DNA from 3 places in the Buttiauxella cochleicola genome. Region 2 is predicted to be linked to each of the others. Evidence: riboswitches for the same ligand, from Rfam matches in the RefSeq annotation. Region 2 holds a riboswitch; each other region holds the start of a gene.
What was found. A riboswitch is a leader RNA that binds a small molecule or an ion and turns the genes downstream of it on or off. The one in region 2 is predicted to bind thiamine pyrophosphate.

Region 1 (3,280 bases), on a different contig from region 2:
AGAATTTTGGTCCGCACATTGAACAGAAGTGCGCGACTTTGCCGGATTCCTGCGGTAGCGTTTCATCGTGATAGGCGCGAGCGGTGAAGGGATCGAGAGCCAGGTTAAACTGGTCTTCCCAGCGGAATTCAAAGCGGGCTTTCGACATGGCGTTATCGCGGATTTGCGCTCCAGGGTGACCTTTTGCCAGATCTGCGGCATGCGCCGCAATTTTGTAGGTAATCAGCCCCTGTTTCACATCTTCTTTATTCGGCAGGCCGAGGTGCTCTTTTGGCGTGACGTAGCACAGCATCGCGCAGCCGAACCAGCCAATCATGGCCGCGCCAATCCCTGATGTGAAATGGTCGTAACCGGGCGCAATGTCAGTGGTCAACGGGCCAAGAGTGTAGAACGGCGCTTCGTGGCAATGCTCTAGTTCTTCGGTCATGTTGCGGCGGATCATCTGCATCGGCACATGTCCTGGGCCTTCAATCATTACCTGTACATCGTATTCCCAGGCAATTTTGGTCAACTCGCCAAGCGTATGCAGCTCAGAGAATTGCGCTTCATCGTTGGCATCCTGAATGGAGCCAGGGCGCAGGCCGTCACCCAGTGAGAGTGAAACGTCATAAGCGGCACAGATCTCGCAGACTTCGCGGAAGTGCTCATACAGGAAGTTTTCCTGATGATGCGACAGGCACCATTTCGCCATAATCGATCCTCCGCGTGAAACAATTCCGGTCAGGCGTTTGGCGGTCATCGGCACATAGCGCAGCAACACTCCGGCGTGAATAGTAAAGTAATCCACACCTTGCTCTGCCTGTTCCAGAAGTGTGTCGCGGAACATTTCCCAGGTCAGGTCTTCGGCGATGCCGTTTACTTTTTCTAGTGCCTGGTAGATTGGCACGGTGCCGATTGGCACAGGGCTATTACGCAAAATCCATTCGCGGGTTTCGTGGATATAGCGGCCGGTAGAAAGATCCATCACGGTGTCTGCGCCCCAGCGCGTTGACCAGACCAGTTTTTCCACTTCTTCTTCAATGGAGGAGGTGACCGCTGAGTTGCCGATATTGGCATTCACTTTGACAAGGAAATTACGGCCGATAATCATCGGTTCCGATTCGGGGTGGTTGATGTTGGCAGGGATAATTGCCCGGCCTGCGGCGACTTCGTCACGTACAAACTCAGGGGTAATATTTTCCGGCAGGCGCGCACCAAAACCCTGGCCTGGATGCTGGTGGCGTAACACTTCATCGCGAACGCGTTCGCGGCCCATGTTTTCACGGACGGCGATAAACTCCATTTCCGGCGTCACAATTCCCTGACGTGCATAGTGCAGTTGTGTAACGATTTTCCCAGCTTTAGCGCGCTTAGGCGTGAGTTGTGTTTCAAAACGCAATTCGTCCAGATCGTCATCAGCCAGACGCTCTTTGGTATATGCAGAGCTACGATCGGTCAGTGTTTCGCAATCATCACGCTCGCTAATCCAGCTTTCACGCAGTGGTGGAAGCCCGCGCAGAACGTCGATACTGATTGTCGGGTCGCCATACGGACCTGAAGTGTCATACACCGGTATCGCATCGTTAGGGGTGAACAGAGGATTTTCTTTCGTACCGCCCGTTGCTGTTGGGCTGAGTTGAATTTCGCGCATCGGTACGCGGATATCATCGCGTGATTCAGTGAGATAAATGCGTTGGGAATTAGGGAAAGCAGTACCTTCCAGCGTATTGATAAAATGCTGGGCAGCAGCGCGTTGTTCGCGGCGGTTTGGTTTTTTTTCAGTAATAGACATAGCTCATTCCAGTAAATATCAAGGAGTGGCTTGTCAGAACAACGGAGGAGTAATGAATGTGGGGCGCCCGCGTACGGGTGAACCCAAAAGCAGAATTACTCTTGTTCCCTTCGCAGGTATTAGCCTGATCAGGTTCCGCGGATCCCGAATTAACGGTCTCAGCCGGTGTTCAATTAAACACTCGGCACTCCGACAAGATAAACCCGTATTGCTACGGGTCGTTATGTAAACTACTCGTTAACAGCGCAGAACTCAAGCCGGACGTGCAAGGCTGCCGGTATCGTTAGCACTGTCATTTATATCGTGGTCGTAAGCTAACTGAATGAGTTTATCTTCCAGTGAAAAACGTGATTCCAGCGCTTCACCGATGCCGGATAACGCTTTCTGGAACTCAATATAGTTATCATCATCGATAGCACTTTCGAGATGCGAATCGTAAAAATCCATAATGTGCTGGGTGTTGGCTTCAAGCTGCGGATAAAGATGAGTTGCGGCTAAAAGTGGGCTGCTACCTTCCATTTCGCTGATAATGCGTTCATAAATATTGAAATGACCGGCAGAAAGATAATCCACCAAATTATGGCAAAAGTTATCCAGAGCCTTTTCATTGAGCGCGGTATGGGATTCCTTGTTAGGCTTGATCCCAACCATATTGTAATAAGCCACCAATAAATGTTTGCGGGCATGTAGCCATTGGTCGATTAACTCATTACTACCACCGACGCGCTCAGTCAGATTTTCTAACTGGTTAAGCATGATTGACTCCGTGATTCCGTGAGTAAAAGATGTAACGCAAACGTACCCAAAATTGTTACGACCATTTGTTTATACCAGCGAACTCGGGGATGTGCACCAGGTTATGGAACGTGTAATTCAAAAGTTAGATCAGGGCTGGTTTATCGTCAGTCATGAACAAAAATTGTGGTTGCCGAAAGGTGAGCTACCTCACGGAGCGGCACAAGATTTTCAGCTTGATGGTGCGGTTGGGATGTCTATCGGCGAGTGGGAAAATGAGCCGGTGTGGTTAGTGCGGCAACATCGCCGTGCGGATATGGGCTCAGTGCGCCAGGTTATTGACCAGGATCCAGGGTTATTTCAACTTGCTGGTCGTGGCGTGCAGTTGGCGGAGTTCTATCGCTCGCATAAGTTCTGTGGCTACTGTGGCCATGAAATGCACGTCAGCAAAACCGAATGGGCGATGCTGTGTAACCATTGTCGTGAACGCTACTATCCACAAATTTCACCGTGCATCATCGTGGCTATCCGTCGTGACGACCATATCCTGCTTGCTCAGCACACACGCCATCGCGGCGGGGTTTATACCGTACTGGCCGGGTTTGTCGAAGTAGGGGAAACCCTCGAGCAGGCAGTGGCGCGTGAGGTGATGGAAGAGAGCAGCATTCGCGTGAAAAACTTACGTTATGTCACCTCGCAACCCTGGCCGTTCCCGCAATCGCTGATGACCGCGTTCATGGCGGAATATCACAGCGGTGACATTAAAATCGACCC
Region 2 (3,280 bases):
AACAGCAGCAACAGTGCGAGTGAAATTAACAATCCGTCGCACAGTTTCCGGCGCAGGTTATCTTGCGGGTCACGCCAGCCCTGCATTTGGCTGATACCCACAGGAATGGCTTTACTGAGTCGTTGGCTCATCAGCACCAGGCCAAGACAGCAAACCATTTGTACTATTGCGAGCAGTGCCGCACGAGCAGGGTCGTAGTCATAACTGAGTGCCTGGAAGATGGCCAATTCAATGGTGGTTGCCTGCGGCCCGCCGCCGAGCGAAAGCACGGTGGCAAAACTGGCGAAGCAGAGCATAAAAATTAACGCGGCGGCAGGAAGAATCTGACGGCGTAGCCACGGCCATTCGACAAAACGGAAGAAGTTCCAACCCTGCATGCCAAGCTGTGCGGCGACCTGTCGTTGTTCGCTGGGGATATTTTCCAGCGCCTGAAGGAGCAGGCGGGTTGCCATCGGCAAGTTGAAAAAGATGTGGGCCAGCAAAATGCCTTTCAGGCCATAGGGTGAGAACCCCCATTCGATGCCAAGCCAGGCGCACAGTGAGGCCAGCCAGCCTTCACGGCCATACACCGTCAGAATACCGAACACTGCCACCAACACTGGCAAAACCAGCGTCATGGCGCACAGACGTAACAGTGCTAATCGCCCAGGGAAACGGCGTCGGTAAAGCGCCCGGGCAAGAAAAATGGCCGGGAACACCGAAAGGGTGGCTGAAAGAAATGCCTGCCAGAAGGAAAAGCGAAGTACGTGCCACAAATAGCTATCCTGCACCAACGCGCGGATATCGGTTTGCGGCGCGTTAAACCACAGCGCCAGAAAAGCCGCCAGGGCTACGGCTACCACGAGAGTGGCGGCGCATAGCCCTGGAATCAGCCAACCGGGAATTAGCGGCTGACGGAGCGTTGCCATTCACTGATCCAGCTGGCGCGATGGGAAGAGACGTCTTGCGGGCTAAATTCCAGCGTGGTCTGCGGTTTTACCAGACCATTAAAGCCTTCTGGCAATTTCACGTCTGTGACCGGGTACATCCAGTTGCCGGTTGGAATGGTGTTCTGGAACTCAGGCGTGGTAATGAACTTCATGAATTTCGCTGCCAACTCTGGCTGCTTGCTTGAAGCCAGGCGACCCGCAACTTCCACCTGCAAGTAATGTCCTTCGCTGAAATTGGCTGCCGCGTAGTTATCTTTTTTCTCTTCGATGATGTGATATGCCGGCGAGGTGGTGTAGCTCATCACCAGGTCGCCTTCGCCTTTGAGGAACAGACCGTAAGCCTCAGACCAGCCTTTGGTGACGGTGACGGTTTTTTTGGCCAGTTTCGCCCAGGCTTCAGGCGTTTTGTCGCCATATACTTTTTGCATCCATAACAGCAGGCCGAGACCTGGGGTGCTGGTGCGTGGATCCTGGTAAATCACTTTCCATTTTTGGTCACTTTCGACCAGTTCTTTCAGGCTTTTCGGCGGGTTTTTGAGTTTGTTTTTGTCATACACAAAAGCGAAATAGCCGTAATCGAACGGCACAAACGTATTGTTATTCCAGCCACCTGGGATTTTTAGTGAACCAGTGTCAACGTTGCTCGGCGCGAACAGTTTGGTTTGCGCAGCCGCTTCCAGCAGATTGTTATCCAGCCCCAGAACCACGTCGGCTTTGCTGTTTTTACCTTCCATGCGCAGACGGTTAAGCAGTGACACGCCATCTTCGAGTGCGACGAATTTCAGCTCGCAATTGCAGTCTGCTTCAAAGGCTTTTTTTACCGCAGGGCCTGGGCCCCAGTCGGCAGCGAAAGAGTCGTAGGTGTAAACAGTCAGCAGGGGTTTGGCGAAAACAGGGGCGGCGACGAGCGCCAGTAACGGCAGGAATTTTTTGAACACTTTGCACCTCTTTAAATTAGGGGTGGCAAAGGACTTTGAGAATTGAGCCTCAAATCCCTTCGCCGGCGTTATCCGGATCAGGTTCGACGGGTATTATCTCAGCCAGACTTTCGTCTTAGCACCCCGTTGAGAACGCGTGCATTGTAATGATTCTGTGAATGAATCGGAAGTATTAAGGTTCCGGTGGTGCAAACCATGCCGATTTAAAGTCAAACCAGCCGAGCGTGTTCATACGCACGCCGCGCATACTGCGCTGCCCTTCAATGCGCAACCAATGGTGGATTAATGGCAAAATATCATTGTTTTCAACTCGCTTCTGGCACCATTCAGGCAAAGAAAGCTCGCCGTTGTGCCATTTCCGGGTATCGGTTTCCCAGTCATTTTCGATGCATTTTTGAATCAGAGGGACTTCATACAGATGCGAATAAAGGGAGAATTCTAAAGGCAGAGTGAAGTTTGCGCTGTTAAGCCAGATATCGCTTTCGGCATTGCCCTGGTGCCACTCCTCATAGCTGACTTCCTGCACCACAAGCTTAACGCCTGCGCGAGCCAGCAGTTCCTCCATGACTTTACTGATAACCCGGTGTTCGACGTGATCGCGGTAAAACGTCAGCGTTACAGATTCCAGACCAGCAGGTTTTTCAAACACCGGTTGTGGACGTGCGTGGTGCCAGCGCGGCAGTAAACCATACGCCGGGAACCAGTACTGCTGGTTTTGAGCTCCCGCGCTATAAAGCAGATGAATGGGGGCCAACATATGGCTTAGCCAGCGGCGAACGTCGTCATTACTGCCAGATTTGGAGCGTCTATCAAACAAAATGTAATAGCAGCCTTCTTCCAGGCGGCTTTCGACGGCTTTTTCACTGTCAGGCATGCCCGATAGTTGCACTGCGCAACTGACATCTTCACCGATCTCTGGCAATACCCAGAAATTTACCTCGTCAATCAATGCGCGATAGCCGAAGTAATCATCGTAAGCCTGAATCTTCAGCTGGTTAGTGTTATTGCGCACAACAGAGTACGGCCCAGTACCGACTGGCTGGCGTGAAAAATTGCTTAGGGTTTGCCATTCACGGGGCAGAATCATGGCATGAACGCTACCCAGCAACCACGGCAGCCAGTTGTCCGGTTGCGAAAGGGTGATATCCAGTGTCCACGCGGTAGGTGAGGTGATTTGCGTAATGTGCGAATACAGCGGCAGCGCGTTAATCCGCTGCAAAGAGGTGACCACATCCAGCATGTCCAGCTCGCGGCCATGGTGAAAATGAATGCCGGGGCGCAAATAAAAACGCCAGTGTAATGGGGAAATTTGCTGCCAGTGATGGGCAATATCTGCTTCCAGTTCCCCATTTTCCTCATTTATACGAATTAAGCCGCTGAAAATTTGGCGGGCAATATGGGTTTCTGAACGAC
Region 3 (3,280 bases), on a different contig from region 2:
TTTTCGCCGCTGTGATAGTTTGAGGCCAGTCGTTATAGCGTGGATAAAGTGCCGCAAGTGCGGCGGATAATGTGCAACCAGTACCATGGGTATGACGCGTTTGCACACGTGGTGCAGTAAAACGCTGCGTTCCACTTTGGGTAAACAACCAGTCTGGGCTTTCAGCGTCATCAAGATGGCCGCCTTTCATCAGCACGGCTTTGCATCCCATCCCCAGCAATGCATCCCCCTGCTCTTTCATCTCTCGTTCGTTGCAAGCATGTACCGTATTCAGCAGAGCTGCCGCTTCGGGTAAGTTCGGGGTAATCAATGCCACCTGCGGTAATAACCTGCGACGTAAACTTTCTACCGCCGAAGGAGCAAGCAATGGGTCGCCACTTTTCGCCAGCATCACCGTATCAAGCACCACGTTTTTGACTTGGTAAAATGCCAACCTCTCGGCCACGGCTTCAACGATATCTGTTTCTGCCAGCATGCCGATTTTGACAGTGTCGATGCGAACATCACTCAGCACTGAGTCAAGTTGGGCTGCGACAAACTCAGGTTCGATACGATAAACCGACTGCACTCCACGCGTATTTTGTGCAACCAGCGCGGTAATAACGCTGGTGCCATACGCACCCAATGCCGAGAACGTTTTAAGGTCAGCCTGGATACCCGCCCCACCACTCGGGTCGGTTCCAGCAATAGTTAGCGCGTTAATGCGTTTGACGCCTTTCATACCAGAGCCTCCGCATTAAGTGCATAAAGCGCGTCCAGAAAGGCTGGAATGAAGCTACCAGGCCCGCGACTTGCAGCAATGGCCTGCTCGCCAGCACATTTCATAAACTGGCAGGCGGAAGCGACATTGTCTAACCGGGACCCGGGCAATGAACAACAGGCAGCAACAACGGCGGAAAGTGCACATCCTGTGCCGACAACACGCGTCATCAACGCGCCGCCACCGGCAATGCTCCAGGCATTCTCCCCATCAGTGACGTAATCCTCCTCACCTGTTACCGCAACAATTGCACCGCTAATCTGAGCAAGCTTAAGTGCCGCGGGTAGAGCTGAAAGAGCATCTACAGTACTGTCCACGCCTCGCCCACCACTGTGCTCGCCCGCAAGCGCCATGATTTCCGACGCATTCCCCCGAATTGCGGCAGGGTTTAATTCAAGAATCGAGCGTGCAAATTGTGTACGAAACTCCAGGCCACCGACCGCGACGGGGTCAAGCACCCAGGGGGTAGAAGATTGGTTCGCAGCATGAATGGCTGCAAGCATTGCGGTACTGCGCTCAGAGGTAAGTGTGCCGATATTGATGAGTAGAGCGCAGGCTATAGGGCTAAATTGTGCGGCTTCTTCTGGCTCAATAACCATCGCTGGAGCTGCGCCAATAGCGAGCAAAACGTTGGCGGTAAAACTCTGCACCACATCGTTAGTCATGCAGTGAACCAAAGGGGAAGCTTGATGTAAATTGTGTAAAACCGACGCGGCACGGTGGCCGGGTAGCAGGTCAGGCTGCATATTGAAAGCTCCTGCCCGGCGTGAAGAAGGGATGACCTGACAGGCATCTGACTTCCCTACGCTGGCATTATCCAGATCAGGTGGTACGGGTATTTCTCAGCCTTCACGTGGAAGGGCACCCCGAGTCATTTAAATCAAAATCAACTACTTGCGATTAACGGGACGTTAATCCCAGCACAGGATAATGCCAGCAGGGTGTTCGACAAACAAGTTCTTAATCTAAGTGCATCCTGTGAAATGATGATCAACTTTCTCCAGCATCATCTTTATCCGGATTTGACTATTAATAAAAATACCGTCTCAAAATCTATTAACATAAATCTAAAAAATTAATTGATTAGAGTTTACGAATTCAACATTTATTATTTTTGACCAACTAGTCTGAATTATTTGCACGGATTTTTTAATTTCATAAAATTCCGTTAATACATTGAAATAACTTGACCATTAAATGATCGCAATGTATTTAAAACATACTACCTCAATCGCCAAATCCGTCTTGTTAGATATAATGAAATTGGCAATGGTGTGCTTTATGTGTATAACTGACAGCAAATATCTACCGTCGATCTTTTCTTATAAAATCACATAAAATTAACATCCTATATGAATATAGAAAACAAAGTAGCTCATAACAAAAACAATATTGCAAAAATATTCAACCGGTTAATTACATGTGGTTTTCTTGTTCCTGGTTTGTTTGTTTCTGTGGCTCAAGCCGAACTATCACAAACGATCGATAACATCAAAAAAACGCATCAAATAAACATCGCCTATCGTGATGCACCACCTTTCTCTTATGCAACTTCAGATGGCAAAGTCGTCGGTTATGTTATCGATTTATGTAATGTTATCGTTAGCGATATCAGCAAACATCTGAACATACCTGACTTAAAAATTAATTACATTGAGAATAAATATCTGCCTGAAAGAGATGAATTATTGCGTGCGAAAAAAGTAGATATGATCTGTTCAGTGAATGCTAACGTTAATGAATGGAAATCGATTGCAGACTATTCAAGCCCCTATACTTATTCATATACACGATTCGCTACGTTAAAGAACAAAAAGATATCATCTATTGATCAATTGGCGGGGCACACTGTTAGTGTAACATCGGGATCAGTTGATGCTCTTGCACTTAACCAGACCAATCGTGAGATGGGCCTGAATTTAGTCGTAATAAAAACTCCAACCATGGAAAAAGCTTTTGACCTGATGCGCAGTGGAAAAACATCGGCTGCCTTTATCAATGATATTTCATTAAAGGAAATCATTGAGGCTCAGGGCGATAAAGATTTATTTTCCATTAGTGATAAAGGGGTTGGGAAACCTCAGTTTTTTGTCATATTACTGCCGCACGATGACAAAGAATTTAAGTCACTGGTAAATCAGAGTCTTTGTAAAATTAGAAAATCACCTGATTTTGGTAAGATTCATGATATCTGGTTTAACCAACCAATTCCTTATTTAAAGTTAAACTTACAAACTCCTTATTCAAAAGAAATGGATAAAGCATTAACACAATTTGATGATTGCTCAAGAACGGGGAGATAAATAATTAGTTGCCAGCGACATCAGGTGACTTGAGGAATGCATTAAGACCCTAACTTTGCTGCTAAAAATGTCCATTTCTGGATATGCTTTCAATTCCCTTACTTATGCTTCACACTATTACTCAATGAAATTATATCACCTCATTTTTAAACCTTAAAAAAACATATGAGCATCATAAAACAACATTCACAGCATGTTAATAACATTTGTTTTTGGC

Region 1: linked by a shared signal. The riboswitch ahead of thiC (phosphomethylpyrimidine synthase ThiC) and the one ahead of thiB (thiamine ABC transporter substrate binding subunit) in region 2 are both predicted to bind thiamine pyrophosphate.
Region 3: linked by a shared signal. The riboswitch ahead of thiM (hydroxyethylthiazole kinase) and the one ahead of thiB (thiamine ABC transporter substrate binding subunit) in region 2 are both predicted to bind thiamine pyrophosphate.

Annotation. Positions count from the first base shown of each region.
Region 1 is NZ_JAJSOU010000027.1:7,261-10,540, reverse strand. Features, by position in the region: gene thiC (phosphomethylpyrimidine synthase ThiC) at 1-1,771, opposite strand, end outside; TPP riboswitch at 1,860-1,973, opposite strand; gene rsd (sigma D regulator) at 2,024-2,527, opposite strand; gene nudC (NAD(+) diphosphatase) at 2,631-3,280, shown strand, end outside.
Region 2 is NZ_JAJSOU010000005.1:94,583-97,862, reverse strand. Features, by position in the region: gene thiP (thiamine/thiamine pyrophosphate ABC transporter permease ThiP) at 1-908, opposite strand, end outside; gene thiB (thiamine ABC transporter substrate binding subunit) at 884-1,867, opposite strand; TPP riboswitch at 1,904-2,003, opposite strand; gene sgrR (HTH-type transcriptional regulator SgrR) at 2,040-3,280, opposite strand, start outside.
Region 3 is NZ_JAJSOU010000008.1:68,142-71,421, reverse strand. Features, by position in the region: gene thiD (bifunctional hydroxymethylpyrimidine kinase/phosphomethylpyrimidine kinase) at 1-721, opposite strand, end outside; gene thiM (hydroxyethylthiazole kinase) at 718-1,506, opposite strand; TPP riboswitch at 1,543-1,639, opposite strand; gene LVQ79_RS12555 (transporter substrate-binding domain-containing protein) at 2,113-3,063, shown strand.